DNA from 3 places in the Clostridium sp. MF28 genome. Region 2 is predicted to be linked to each of the others. Evidence: predicted binding sites of a transcription regulator. Region 2 holds the regulator's gene; each other region holds the start of a gene.

Region 1 (5,300 bases), 1.6 Mb from region 2:
ATTTTTTTAAAATATTAGCAATCTTTTTTTGTCCTTCTGTATATAACGTATCAATATCCTCCAGAAATAATGTGCCTCCTTCGTTTTTAAATTTATTAATTATGATTTTATATAGAAAGTCGTAGTTGTAATATTCAGGAATAGAGTGACAGCTTATACATATTAAGCTTTTTCTTTTTTGAGGACCATAGTAAGTGCATAAATATCCGATATCATTTTTACACATTCCATCTTGGCCAGTAATAATTGTTGGAAGTGGTGTGTTACTTAGATATGATATTTGAGAAAGAATTGTTTGAGGAAATACTGTATGTACAAAGCTTGTTGATATTTCATCTGGATTTAATATTTTTATAAAATCATCAATATTACTTTTTTCTCTTTTTTCATAATATGTACATTCAACTGCTTCAGATTTTAAATCTTTATTATTAGAAAGAGCGTTGCATAAGCGTATAGCTTCATCAATAGCGCTTTTTACAGCTTCAATTCCACTTGTAATAAGTATACTATTAATTCCAAACTCTTGCGCTGTTTCATATACCATATTATCACCAATAACGAGTTCATAGTTTTCTTGTTTTAGTTCTTTAATTAAGTCTCGAATATCTTTATGTTCAAAATAACACTTTGATTCGATTGAATAACCTAAAAGTTCACTTAGCTGTTTAAATGATTTAAATATATTTGGATAAGATAAGAATATTTTTTTTCCTTTATATCCTTCAGATAATTTTAAAATTCTAAGTATATCAAAGGCATTAATATGAATTTCAACAATAGGAGTTTGAGTAATTTGCCTGCAAACTTCAGCAGTACCACCCCTTGTTATAATTACATCATATTTTTGGTTTATATTTACTTGTTTCAGAATTTTTGGTCCTTGTTCATAATTCCCTTGATATACATCAATTTGGAAATTCTTATATTCAGATGAAACTGACATTGCGATTTCTTTTAAGCCAAAGTAGGGCGCTAAAAAAAGTATTTTTGCTTTCATAATTTTATTTACTCCATTAATTAATTTATTATACTATTATATCAAATATATAAATCAATTAATTAATTACATATATTATCTATATTTAAAAGTATGGAGATACAGACACTTAATTGCAACATATATATGGAGTAAATATGTATTCAATTTTCGCTGATATACATATAAGTCTGGCTCTCATTATAGAACCCTATAATATATTGACACCTAAAAAGGCAGTTATCTATAAAATAAAAGTTTGTGTTTATAATTGAAAGAAGCCAGTGTTTTTACAGCACTGGCTTCTTTCAATTACTTAGTAGTTTCTTTTAATATAATAATATAAAATATTATATTATCTTACTGGACAAACTCCATTTGCGCACTCTTTATCAATTATTTCATGTTCGTCATCATCATCAAGTTCAGCTAATAATTCATAATTTATAGGTTTAACATTTTTTATACGTTCCTCATAATCTTCCTTTGTTGTAGATTCATAAGGTAAAAGAGGGTAAGTTTCGTCTGTTAGAGGAAGGAAAGTTATACCAACCACATAGTCAAAATTCTCATAGAGCCAATTGGCAACATCATCCCACTCATTTTCTCTTACATGTACGGTAATTGAAGTATTGTGATCAGTCCAATTTATCATTGATAATTTATAAAGTTCAAGTTGTTCTATAGCTCCAACATCATATTTTGTTTTTCCGTAAGGAGCTTTGATTGGAAATTCTATAACTTTTGTTGTGCAATTTTCATCACTTTGACCATTTTCATTATAAATTGGATAGCATTTTAGCTTCTCTATCATTTTATATAGAGGATCAGATGTAGAGATTCTAACTCTTCTAATATAATAATTAGAATGTGAATAATGTATTCCTGAACTTACACATGGAAGTGTGGATAGAGATCCTTCAGGCTTAATTGTGGTCATAAGCTCAGGAATGGAAATTCCAAGTTCTGAGCAGTATTTAATACCTTCGCATCTAACTACATCTCGTAAACGCTTTAGCAATAAACCTAAATTTTTATAAGTCATGTTTGTTCTATTTACCATATCCATCATTCCAGTTAATGATATTCCAACGATTCTATCATTTTGCATGATTTTATTCCAATCTGGAAGTTCTACGTCTACTAGGGTCATTCTAATAGCTACTCTAGTAGATAGTTTTATTATTTTTTCTAATTTATCAATATCTAGATTATTATCTTCATTTACGAATGAGGCTAAATTGTTAGTTGATAGGTTGCAGCATTGATGTGAATTAAGTAAAATTTCTCCACAGGGGTTACAACCTTTAAATGTACTTTTTCTTCTCATAGCTTCACTTCCATTAATAAAACCAGGTTCACCATTTATCTTTATGGATTCTAGGATTTTCTTTATTTTATTAAGCGATGGTTTTTCTTTATATAAAACGGAATTATTGCTCATTTTCCTATGAGATACTTCTGAATTTTCAATCCAATTTCCATTGACTATTGTATATAGTTTACTTTTTGCATTTATAACATCTTCATCATTTTCATCGCAAATTATCATCATTGCACTACGCCTAACTCCACCAGAAACTACATTTTCACTTATTATAGTAGCTATATCAAGCACATCTAAGGACCTTAAGCTTCCATTAACAAGATTACTGCAAACCTTATTTATTTTTTCAAACATTCTTTTTAACGATTTATGACCAGATGCTCTGCCACCAAACCTTTTTAATCTTTCACCCTCAGGTCTTACATAACTGTAATCAAATGTAATTTTCTTAATATCAATATATTCAGGACTTGTAATCAAATTAAAGTAAGTTTCTAGAGCATTACACCAGCCTTCTTTGCTGTCACCAATTTTAATCTTAGCGACTGATGGATTTACCTTGTCTAAAATAAGTTTGGTGTTTTCCATATATTCTTTTGGCATGAACTTATGAATATCTTCATTATATTCGCTGTCTAGATATATTCTCCTTATATTAGGCATTTTTAATATTAGAGATTTATCGATTCTAACACCGACACCTGAACCAATCATGAGAAGATAGAATATGTCTACAAAATCATGGAATTTTTCAACCATTGTAAATGCACAGTTATAATTTGAAAGTGGATATTCTTTTACTATATCAGTTCCACCCATATAAAGAGTTCTACCTGATGTAAAGGTCCTTAAATTGAATAAATTATCAAATAACAGTTCAGCTTCTTTTACTTCATCTTGTAAATTTATGCTTAATCCCTGTTTCTTTTTAAATTCTATGCCAAGTTCAATATTATATTCTGTTGTTCTAAGAACTGTTTCAAACCAAGTTTCCCTTCGTTTTTTATTGTTTAAATATCTAGAATAAGTTCGTAAATAAACAAATTCACCGATATTGCTTAAAGGCGTATTCCTAATTTCTCTGTATTTGTTTAAAAATGATTCTGATAATAGTTCGCTCATATATATTCCTCCAGTTTTACTTAATAAGCTAATAATTTCTTTCTAATCCTTATATTCTTTTGAATTATAATATCTTCAAGTTTTATAATAACATTATTTTAAATCATTTTATGATAAAATACAATATGTTGTATTTATAAAAAAGTATTCATACAATATATAGAGTTGTCCCATTCGCTATAATGATTGATTTTGACAAGTAATATGAAAATTTAATTAAGTATATTTAAGGAAGGACTTATAAAATAAAATGTAATTTTATAAAGAGATTATATGAGTAATTGCATAAACGTGATATCAATCACAGTTTTATATAATAAATCGTGATACTGTAATTTAGTAATATAAATTATTACTTTTAGCTAAAATTAGCACATAGACCGCTTGCGCAGAAAGGATAGATAAAAAACAATGACTAAAAATGAGCTTGAAGCATTAAAATTAGAAGGTTTCATGCAGCAACAAGATAAAGAATATTTTTCACTTAGAATATTGACAGATGCAGGAAATTTAAGTTCTAATGAAATGGTTTGTCTAGCAGAAATATCTGAATTATATGGAAATGGATACATGGGATTTACAACACGGCAATGTGTTGAAATACCTTGGATTAGAGAAGATTTGATTCCAGAGGTTAAGAAAAGGATATTAAACGCAGGAATCAAGACAGGAGGCACTGGTACAAGGGTTGTAGCTGTAGCTGCTTGCAAAGGAGCACTTTGTAGGTTCGGATTATTAGATTCACAAGAAATAGCTAAAAATCTCGATAGAAAGTTTTTAGGAATAGATCTTCCAGGTAAATTTAAAATTGGAGTAGCAGCATGTCCTAATAATTGTGTAAAAGCTCCAATCAGTGATTTGGGTTTTTTAGCTCAAAATGAACCAAAGGTTGAGACAGATATGTGCAAAGGATGTAAGATTTGCGAACGTACTTGTAAAGTTGACGCGATATCAATGGTACATAAAAAAGCAGTAATAGATTATGATAAATGCATTTCTTGTGGGCAATGTATCAAAGCATGTCCTTTTAAAGCTATGAAGTTAGATAATGAAGGAGTTGCAGTATATTTAGGTGGCAAGTTTGGAAGAAATTTAAGAATAGGAAATCGTCTTAAAAAACTTTACCAGCCTGATGAATTGGAAGTTATTACAGAAATGGTTATTGAGTATTATAAAAATAATGCTATCAAAGGTGAAAGATTAGGAATGACAATAAGTAGACTAGGTTTTAATCATATAAAGAACGCACTAGATATATAGATGTTGCTATAGTTAATTCTCGTTTAATATTATTTTAATGATTATGTTATTAAAACATAATCAAATGGTTTGACAATGATGAATAAATAAAATAGAATGATATTAAACGATAATAAAGTATATTAAATGAGAATGAATTACTATGGGGGAGATGTAATCATGAATAAAGCAGTTTTTTTTGACATAGATGGAACTTTAATGGACTGTTTAAATGGAATAACAGATATTAGGCCTAGAGTAAAAGAAACAATTCGCTCACTTCAAGCAAATGGAGATTATGTATTTATTGCAACGGGCAGACCATATGCCTTTTTAAATGAGTCTTTGTATAATTTTGGATTTGATGGCTTTGTCCTTACCAATGGGGCATATGTAAAAGTTAAGGAAAAATGTATATATAAAGAATGTCTTAAAAGGGATTCCATAAAAGAATTAGTGTATAATTTTGAGCAGCGTAATATTCAATATATTTTGCAAGGAGAAACATATTCATACATTAAAGATGAATATAAAAAACTACATTCTTTCTATGATTCTTTTAGTATATCTAAAAAATATTTCCAATCTGAATATGATCTAGAAAAAGTAGAGACGTACAAAATTGAGATGTTA
Region 2 (5,300 bases):
AAAAATAATTAAAAGATTGAAAAAAGAAATAAGTAGAATGATTTAGCTTGTCTTCAAGTATAAAAGTATTGCCTATCGGAGATAATGTTTAATGCAATGGATTATTACTTTCGAAGGGGTGAATACTTGTGATAATTAACAAAGTAGAAATATGTGGCGTTAATACTTCAAAACTCCCTATACTTAAAGAAAAAGAAAAGAAGCAGCTTTTTTTACAAATGCAAGCTGGAGATAAGAACGCAAGAGAAACTTTTATAAAGGGAAATTTGAGATTAGTACTTAGTGTTATTCAACGGTTTAATAATAGAGGAGAAAATATCGATGACTTATTCCAAGTAGGCTGCATAGGCTTAATGAAATCAATAGATAATTTTGATTTGTCTCAAAATGTTAAATTTTCAACTTATGCAGTTCCTATGATAATTGGGGAAATTAGAAGATACCTAAGAGATAATAATTCTATTAGGGTAAGTAGATCTTTAAGGGATATAGCTTATAAAGCTCTTATTATGAGAGAAAAATTTATAAAAGACAATAATAAAGAGCCTACTATATCGCAGATTGCAAAAGAACTTGAATTGCCAAGAGAAGAAGTTGTATTTGCGTTAGATGCAATACAAGATCCTGTATCACTGTTTGAGCCAATTTATCATGATGGAGGAGATGCCATTTATGTAATGGATCAAATAAGTGATGCAAAAAATACAGATGAACATTGGCTTGAAAATATTTCAATAAAAGAAGCAATGAAAAAACTTACTGATAGAGAGAAGCTTATATTGAATTTAAGATTTTTCAATGGAAGAACTCAAATGGAAGTAGCAGATGAAATTGGAATTTCACAAGCACAAGTTTCAAGATTAGAAAAAACAGCACTAAAGCATATGAGAAAACACGTATAAGAATGAGAGTTTAATAATATTATAATGGTGGGGGATAATTATGGAACTTGAATTACATTCACTCAATGCTATGAGAAGTATGGAAGTTATAGATATATTAACAGGAACTAAAATCGGGTTTATAAAAGATTTTAAGATAGACTGCGATGAAAATAAAATAGTTGCGTTAATATTACCAGGAGAAATAAAATCATGGTTTGCAAAAGAAGATGAAAAAGAGATTTTGTGGAGCGATATAGTAAAAATAGGAACAGATGTTATATTGGTGAAGGCAAAAGATAAAGAAAAAGTAAATGCAAACAATGTATAGCCATATTTCAAAAATATAGTTATAATAAGTATAGGTTTTGATATACGAAAGCAAAGAGGTGAATGAAAGTATGAAATGTCCATTTTGCGGATTTGAAGAAAGTAAGGTTGTTGATTCAAGGTCAACGGATGACAATACAACAATTAGAAGAAGACGAGAATGTTTAAAATGTAATAAGCGTTATACTACATATGAAAAAATAGAGGATTTTCCAATCCTAGTAATTAAAAAAGATTTAACTAGAGAAAATTTCAACAAAGAAAAAATAATTAACGGATTAATTATTGCATGTCAAAAAAGACCCATATCTAGAAAGCAAATCGAAGAAATAGCATATGATATAGAAAAAACAATATCTAATAGTATGCTCACTGAAATCCCATCAAATGAAATAGGGGAAATGGTTATGGCTAGATTGAAAGAGTTAGATGAAATATCATATGTAAGATTCGCGTCAGTTTATAGACAATTTAAGGATATAGATACTTTCCTAGAAGAAATAAAAAATCTTAGAACATAATCACATAATTAAGGATGTTGAAAAGTTTTCAATGTCCTTTTTATAATGAAAAATGTTATATATAAGTTAAACTTCAGTTAATAAAGATGCCAAGCAGCTAATAAAATGTTAATATTAAGTAAAGAATTAAAATGAATTAAATGGAACAAGGATTTTATTCTTATAAAAAGTATCTAGCTGTATATAAGAAGATTTCATGGTGGCTTTGTGACTTTTATTTTCATATACATTATTAAAAAAGTATTAATTTATTGGAGGATTAGAGTGAATACATTAGAGTTGAAAGACTTAGAAATTAAAGATGATTTTACAATAATAAATGGTAAAAAATTTGAAATTATATTCACAAATGCAGAAAAAGGAAGAAGTTTTAATAGAAATACAGAAGAGGGAGTTAGAGAATTAAATTCATTAAAAAAAGAATTTAATGCAGATAATATAATATATATAAAGCAAATTCATAGTGATAGAATATTAAAATATGAAGGTAATGGGAAAGATATTATAGATGAAGAGGGAGATGCAATAATAACAAATGAAAAAAATGTTATTATTGGGGTTTTTACTGCTGATTGTGTACCGGTTATATTGGTAGATGAGGAAAAAGAGGTTACAGCTGCGATACACAGTGGATGGAGAGGTACCTTCGAGTCTATTACATTGAAGACAATAGATAAAATGAAAAATGAATTTGGATCTGATGTAAGAAATATTAAGGCTTATATAGGACCGCATATTAGAAAATGTTGTTATGAAGTTTCAGAAGATTTAAAGCAGAAGTTTATTGAAAAGAAAGATACAATAAATGAAAAAGAGCTATTTAATGGAAATAATCTTAATCTTGAAGCGTGCATAATAGACGATCTAAGGAAATCTGGAATAAATGAGTGCAATATAAATAGTTTAGATTTGTGTACTTATTGTGGTAGTGATATTAAATTGCATTCATATAGAAAATCTCAGGGTTCCTATGGTAGAATGTTTTCTTTTATTATTTCACGTTAAGGGGGAAGATGAAATATGGCTAATGAAAAAATTTTGATTGTAGATGATGAAGAACATATAGTTGAATTATTACATTTTAATTTAGTTAATGCTGGGTATGAGGTTTTAAGTGCTAATAATGGTATTGATGCAGTGAAAATAGCTAAGGCTGAGAAGCCGAGCTTGTTATTGCTTGATTTAATGCTGCCAGGTATGGATGGATTTGATGTTTGTAAAGAAATAAAGAGAGATTCTGAAATGAAAAAAACATCAATAATAATGTTAACAGCTAAAGGCGAAGAACTTGATAAGATACTTGGGCTAGAACTTGGAGCTGACGATTATATAACAAAACCATTTTCGGTCAGGGAATTACTTGCAAGAGTAAAGGCAGTTTTAAGAAGAACAAGCTCATTTAATGAGGCAGAAGATGATGTTTATAATTCAGAAAATCTTAAAGTAGACTTTGAACGTCATGAGGTATATGTGAATGATAGAAAGGTTGATTTAACTTTAAAAGAATTTGAACTTTTACAAATACTAATAAAGAATAAAGGAAGAATACTCAAAAGGGAAACTCTATTAGATAAGATTTGGGGTTATGAGTATATAGGAGAAACAAGAACTGTAGATGTTCATATAAGATATCTTAGAAAGAAGATAGAAGAAGACGATAAAAATCCGAGATTTATTGAAACTATAAGAGGAGTAGGTTATAGATTTAACCCAGCTGAGTAAAAATGAAAAACAAAATATTAACTTCAGTTATTATAACTGTGCTATTTGCACTATTAATTGTAGCATCTTCTTTTATCACAATAATAAATTTAGAACAAATTAAAAATACAAAAGAACAACTTAGAAACATAAATTTGCTAGTTTCTGAACTTAATGATGTTACTGATATTAGTAGAAATGATTATGAAGAGTTAAAAGCATTAAATAATACGAAAATAAATGGTATAGACGTAAGATTTACCCTTATAAATGATAATGGAGTTGTCTTATATGATAATGAGCAGAAGAGTAGTGAAAATCATAGGGATAGAGAAGAAGTTAAGAAAGCAATGGAAACTGGTGAAGGGTATTCAAAGAGATACAGCGAGACAATTAAGTCAGACTTAATATATTATGCTACTAGGCTTAACAATAACTTTGTAATTAGAAGTTCTGTAAGCATAAATTCTGTTACTATAATACTTAAAGAAAATATTAAATATTGTTTTGGAATATTACTTGTGGTTATGCCATTTTCTTTATTTCTATCATTAAGACTAGTTAAAAAAATTATTGATCCAGTTAAAGAGTTAGAAAGTGTAACTTTGAAAATGACTCATGGGGACTATAAAATAAGAGCCAATATCAATACAAATGATGAGCTTGGGACTTTGGGAAATAGCTTCAATAATATGGCGGAACAGCTACAAATAAAGATTCGTGAAGTTATAGATAATCAAAATAAAATAGAATCAATATTAAAAAGTATGGAAAGCGGAGTTATAGCTGTTGATAATTGCAATATGGTAATTTCAATTAATCCGTGTGCAGAATCGTTACTTGGCATTAAAAAAAATATTGTAGGCGAATGTTTATTAGACCATATAAAGGACTATGATATAATCAGATTTTTAGAACAAGATGATGTAAATGATAAAGAAATAAAAATACGTCATCCAATAGAAAGGGATTTCAAAATTAAGAAATCAGCTATGGTAGATGGAATGGAAGGCGTAGGAAAGGTTATAACTTTTCAAGACATAACTGATATAAATAGAGTAGAACTTATGAGAAGCCAGTTTGTTGCCAATGTATCTCATGAATTGAAGACTCCGTTAACATCTATAAAGGGATTTGCTGAAACTTTAAAATTTGTTAAGGATGACGAAACAAGAGAGAAATTTTTAGATATTATAGATAAAGAAGCTGAACGATTATCAAGACTTATAAATGATATATTAGTGTTATCTAATATTGAAAGCAACTTAGCGGTTGATATGCATGAGTTCGAACCAGGGTCAGTAATTGAAGAAGTAATTAATATAATGAGAAAAACTGCGATTAATAAAAATATTAAATTAGAATTTAAAGATAATAGTAATGAGAAGATCTTTGGAGATAGAGATAAATTCCATCAACTAGCTTTGAATTTAATAGAAAATGCAATAAAATACTCTAAGGATACTTCCGGAAAAGTCGAAGTGTTAAGTTATAATGAAGATAAATATTATTGCTTAAGAGTAAAGGATAATGGATTAGGAATACCTAAGGAAGATATATCAAGAATCTTCGAACGATTTTATAGAGTTGATAAATCAAGAAAAAAAGGTGGAACAGGTCTTGGTTTAGCAATTGTAAAACATATTGTTAAAATTTTTAACGGAGAGATTTATGTTAAAAGTGAGCTTGGAGTAGGAACTTGTTTTGAAGTAAAAATTCCATATTTATAACAGATAATGCGCAAAGTGGTAAAAACTTTGCGCATTTTTTAATTATTATAAAAGGTATGTTAAATTTTCTTAACACCACTCTAATATAACTTAACAATTCTCTAATAATAGATTAACTAAATGGGTATATTATTAGA
Region 3 (5,300 bases), 1.3 Mb from region 2:
TCAATATCAATCTTATCTTTAATAGATATTGGGTACGAAACAGGTATATGATAACTATTTGTGTAATATTCCTTATCAGTTACTCCTTTTATTAATCCAAATATCTTTTGATCTTGCTTTATAAATTTACCTGAAAGCCCTTCTGCTGGAGTCGCATAACAACTCCAATTTAGTTTATATTCCTCTGTAAGCCTATCGCAATATTGTCTTATATGTTCAACAATCTTTATTCCTAATTTTCTTGCTTCTTCATCTTCACCATGATGCTTCCCAACCAAAGCTAATAATGCTTCTGCAACACCTATGAATCCTATTCCCCAAGTTCCTTGCTTTAATATTGGTTCTATAGAATCATCAGGTTTTAAGCCTTCTGAACCCTTCATAAGTCCTTGACCTGCAACAAAAGGTAAATCCTTAACTTTTAGATTTTTCAAAATCTCATATCTATGCATTAAAGAATCTTTTGCTAATTCTAATCTTGCATCTAATATACTGAAAAACTTATTTATATCATTTTTAGCTTGCAACCCTATTCTTGGAAGATTAAGAGTTGTTGGTGCTATATTCCCTCTTCCCTTACAACCAGGCTCACCATTTACATTTTTCATAAGATAAGTTCTACATCCCATTGTAGCTGGAACATAACCTTTATCGTAATATTCCTTATTAAAATCTGCATCAATATTCATAAAAGTTGGATTCATTCTCTTTGCAGCTACTCTACATGCTAGTTTGTATAAATAAAAATATTCATCATTCTCTTCCCTATTAACACCTGACTTAACTCTAAAAATTATGTTAGGAAAAATTGGTTGTTCACCTTTACCTAATCCTTTTTCATATTCTAAAAGAAAAACTTCACATACTAATGCTGCATCTGAGCTTGTAGGTAAACCAATATTAATTGAACTAAATGGTACTTGAGATCCCGCTCTAGAATGCATTGTATTAAGATTATAAACTACACCTTGCATTGCTTGTTGTACCTTTTTTCTTACTTTCTTTTCTACCATAGCTTCTAACTTTTCTTCTGATACACCTAGTTCCAATAATTCTTCTCTAATTTCTTCTCTAGTTGGCTCTACAAATATACCCATGTCATTATCAAAATCCGGATGAGATTGACCACCAAACATATCATTTTGAGTTGATTGCAATAATATACATGATAATTCAGCAGCAGTTTCAATTCTCTTAGGAGCATTAATTGTTCCATATCCAGTATTAAATCCATTCTCTAATATCTCTTTTGTTGGTATATGCAAGCAGTTTACAGTTAAATTATAGCTATCTAAGTCATGATAATATAAATCACCATTCTCATGAGCCTTTGCCAAATTCTTTGGCATAGTAGCTAGTGTATTCCACTTATTTGATTCAGATGCTATTCTTAATAACTTAGAACTGAAATTATTTCCTACATTTGCATTATCTCTATCAGTTTCAACTCCAATTTGTCTTATAGCCCTCATTAAATCTGATTTTATATCTCTGACTTTAGTTCTTTCACGTCTGTATGCTGAATAAGCGACTGCTATATCTTTGTGTCCCTCATTTCTTAATGCTTTCTCTACAAAATTTTGTATTTGTTCTACAGTTATAGTCTTCTTATACTCTTCTTCTATATAAGTAATCACCTTATGTACAGTATCTAGAACTTGACTTTCTTTTAAATTTAAACCGATTTCACTAGCTGATCCTTTAATTGCTTGAGCTATCTTATCTGAATTAAATTCAACTTCTCTTCCATCGCGTTTCACAACATATAGCATTATTATTCCCTCCATGGCACAATATATAGTATTTTTACTACCGTACTATTATACTGTATTAGGTATTCATTAGCAACACTTCTAATTTTTTATTTTTAAACCACTAGATTTTAATTATCTCAATTTATATCCTATTATCTTTCGATTTATTCAATTTTTACGACTTTTTTATGTTTGACTTATTGTAGATAATCTTTATTGTTGTAATTTACTATGATTTATAGTATTTTTTCATAACAAACTATAAGAAAATTATTATTATATGTGTTCTAAAAAGTTAAATTGATTAAAATTTACTGTAAATTATCATCTTGTGCGAACCAAAAAGTTTTATTAAAAACATAGTTTATTATCTAAAAATATAATATAAATTATTTCTTTAAGTAATATATAAGAAATGTATTTTTTACAAATAGTGTTATAATTAAACTAAGACTATATATTTCTAGGAGGAATTAAGATGGATAAAATAGCATTAATAACTGATAGTGCTTCTGATTTGAATACAAATTTCGTAATAGAAAATAATATTAAAATAGTCCCGTTTAAAATTATATTCTCTGATAAAGAGTATATTGATGGAATAGATATAACGCCAAAGGCCCTATATGAATATTTACCTAAGGAGATACCCAAAACTTCCTTACCTGGTGTTGATGATTTTACATTTGCTTTAGAGCAAGTAAAAAACGAAGGATATACACATGCAATTATTATAACAATATCAAGTGGCCTTTCTGGCGCTTATAACTCTGCAAGACTTGCATCTGAAAATGTCCCTGAAGTGAAAACTTTTGTATTTGATTCTATGACTTTAACCATGTCAGAAGGAGCTATGGTCATTGAAACTCTAAACCTAATAAAGCAAGAAAAATCCTTTGATGAAATAGTGATAACTTTACCTTCATTTAGAGATAAGATTGATGTGTTTTTTACAATAGATACATTAGAATACTTAATAAAGGGAGGACGAGTTGGTAAAGTTGCCGGAACTATAGCGGGCGTGCTCAATCTAAAGCCTATTATTACTGTTGGCGATGACGGCATATACCATACGGTTTGTAAGATAAGAGGCATAAAACAGTGTATATCTAAATTAACAAATATATTAACAAATTATCTAGAAAATCATAAATGTAAAGTTTGGGTTTTAGACGGGAATGCACCTGAAAAATCTAAAATGCTTTATGATTCTATAAAAGATATTCCTAATCTAATTGAATGTACTTTAGGAGGATCAATAGGCCCTGCTCTTGGCGTTCATACCGGACCTGGCCTTGTTGGATTTATAGTTGAAAGATTAGATTAAGCGAAAAATATATATGTTAACTATTCATTCATAATTAAAGAGCTAGATATTAAAATTCATATTTTTTTATTTAGCTCTTTAATATTTTACAAGTATACTTACTTTTCTACTTGTAAATAATAATAACAAAGAAATCTTTACTGAAAGGACTGTTTTGTTATTATGAAAGGTTTTATATTAGATTCAACATACAAAGATGCTACTATTGTTAATAGAAATGATGATATATTCACCATTTCATCAAATAAATTGCCAAATAGCACAATCCCACATCACTCTATAAATTTGATTGCGTCTAGTTCAAATTCACATTCCAATTTAAGTAATAATAACAAATTTAACACATACAATGTAATTGACTATCTATAATAATAGGTATAAAATAGTATAAGTGTAATATATTTATAATGTGCTAGGGGAGCCGAGAGGCTGAGATTTGATATTCATAAACCCTTAAAACCTGATCTAGTTAATTCTAGCGTAGGGAATGCAACCTCTTAAAAACTTTAAACTATTTATTTGGTTGATAATCTCCGAGCACAATTAAGGAGGTTTTTTTATGTCAATTTTTAATGATTGGATCGAACAATTTTCTAAACTTTTCCAGAATTTCTCCCAAAATATTCAAGATATTCTTGCAAGTCCAATGTCAATTATAACTTTATTAGGATGTATTTTACTACTTATAGCATTAGCTAAGGCAAAAAAGATAAAATTCACGCCAGAACTAATTGCTAGAATTGGTATAGCATTAGCGTTAGCCACCATATTAAAAATGCTAAGATTATATCATTTTCCTCAAGGTGGTAGCATAACTTTAGGCAGCATGATACCAGTATTGCTTATAGCATTCATATACGGTCCTGAAGTTGGATGTTTAACAGGATTTCTTTATGGTGTAATAACCCTAATACTGGATCCATATATACTACATCCGGTTCAAGTTTTATTTGATTATCCATTGCCCTTTACAGCATTAGGTCTTGCCGGATTCTTCAAACAAAGAAGATTAGTTGGAGTGAGTATTGCAATACTGGTCAGATTTTTATGTCATCTTATTTCTGGTATAGTTTTCTTCGGGTCATTTGCCCCAGAAGGGATGTCTCCAGTAGTTTATTCTTTACTTGTTAATGGTCCGATGATTGGAATAGAAGGAATCATATGCTTAGTAATTTTATCCGTTCTTCCTATAGAAAGAATTTTTCATGCATCATCAGTAAATACTATTTCAAACTAACTATCATATAAAACAATTTATATATACAATTAAGTTTCCAATCTATGCGAAGTAACTAAACATTTCACTTATCAGCATTTTAAGCTTATTAATACAAAATATATAGAATAAAAATAGGATTAATTTTGTTTTATAAAACAAAATTAATCCTATTTTTGATCAAATAATAAATAACTATGATTTATAAATTATTTATTTTAGACGTTTTAGTCGTATTTTGCAATCAAATTTTATTCTTCTATTTCAATTGCATTTACTGGACAGCTTTCTTCTGCTTCTTTTGCCTCATCTACACAACCTTCTGGAACTTCATCAACTATAGCTCCTGCTTTTCCATCATCTTGCATGTCAAAGCACTCTGGACATATAGATGGACATAATCCGCAAGCTATACAAGTATCTTTATCTACTTTTGGTTTCATGGTTTACTTCATCTCCTCTAATATCAAATTACAAGCTTATTATTTCCCAAGAAATATTAAGTTATGTATATTTAATAATATAATTTAAAATGATGAAATAAGTATAGTATAAGGAAAAGAAGTTTTCTTTTAATACAATCCTTCAAATATTAGTGAATATAGCGGATTCTCCTTAACGTATTCCTCTGCTTTTCCTTGCTCCAATGCTTCTGTAAGTTCAATATTAATTGGTAACTCTCCTATTAAAGGAATTCCAAGATACTCCGCATTTTCTTCTGATGACTTTCTGCTAAATACTCGTATCTTTTTATCACAATCTGGACAGTTTATATATGCCATGTTCTCTACTACGCCCTTAATCTTCACCCCTATCTTTTGGGCCATAATAACAACTTTCTTGACTATCATGGACACCATATCTTGTGGTGTAGAAACTATTACAATTTCATCAATAGGGAATTCCTGCATTACAGTTAAAGCAATATCTCCTGTACCTGGTGGCATATCTATAAGTAAATAGTCAAGCTCTTCCCAATTAGTTTCTACAAACATCTGCTTTA

The links. The regulator NrdR, encoded in region 2, represses ribonucleotide reductase genes. The targets are predictions, from matches to a motif close to CACNANATNTNGTG.
Region 1: nrdJ (ribonucleoside-triphosphate reductase, adenosylcobalamin-dependent) is a predicted target of NrdR. The motif match lies at 3,548-3,561, and genes of this name have one in related genera.
Region 3: AXY43_RS14780 (anaerobic ribonucleoside triphosphate reductase) is a predicted target of NrdR. The motif match lies at 1,790-1,803, and genes of this name have one in related genera.

Annotation. Positions count from the first base shown of each region.
Region 1 covers NZ_CP014331.1:180,360-185,659, forward strand. The annotation lists gene AXY43_RS00730 (sigma-54-dependent transcriptional regulator) at 1-1,000, opposite strand, end outside; gene nrdJ (ribonucleoside-triphosphate reductase, adenosylcobalamin-dependent) at 1,335-3,428, opposite strand; gene AXY43_RS00740 (4Fe-4S binding protein) at 3,840-4,688, shown strand; gene AXY43_RS00745 (Cof-type HAD-IIB family hydrolase) at 4,848-5,300, shown strand, end outside.
Region 2 covers NZ_CP014331.1:4,738,645-4,743,944, forward strand. The annotation lists gene sigE (RNA polymerase sporulation sigma factor SigE) at 1-46, shown strand, start outside; gene sigG (RNA polymerase sporulation sigma factor SigG) at 129-902, shown strand; gene AXY43_RS20800 (YlmC/YmxH family sporulation protein) at 943-1,212, shown strand; gene nrdR (transcriptional regulator NrdR) at 1,283-1,732, shown strand; gene pgeF (peptidoglycan editing factor PgeF) at 1,997-2,737, shown strand; gene AXY43_RS20815 (winged helix-turn-helix domain-containing protein) at 2,753-3,454, shown strand; gene AXY43_RS20820 (sensor histidine kinase) at 3,457-5,163, shown strand.
Region 3 covers NZ_CP014331.1:3,425,473-3,430,772, reverse strand. The annotation lists gene AXY43_RS14780 (anaerobic ribonucleoside triphosphate reductase) at 1-1,772, opposite strand, end outside; gene AXY43_RS14775 (DegV family protein) at 2,233-3,081, shown strand; gene AXY43_RS14770 (hypothetical protein) at 3,244-3,450, shown strand; TPP riboswitch at 3,486-3,586, shown strand; gene thiT (energy-coupled thiamine transporter ThiT) at 3,641-4,318, shown strand; gene AXY43_RS14760 (ferredoxin) at 4,549-4,740, opposite strand; gene AXY43_RS14755 (Mrp/NBP35 family ATP-binding protein) at 4,870-5,300, opposite strand, start outside.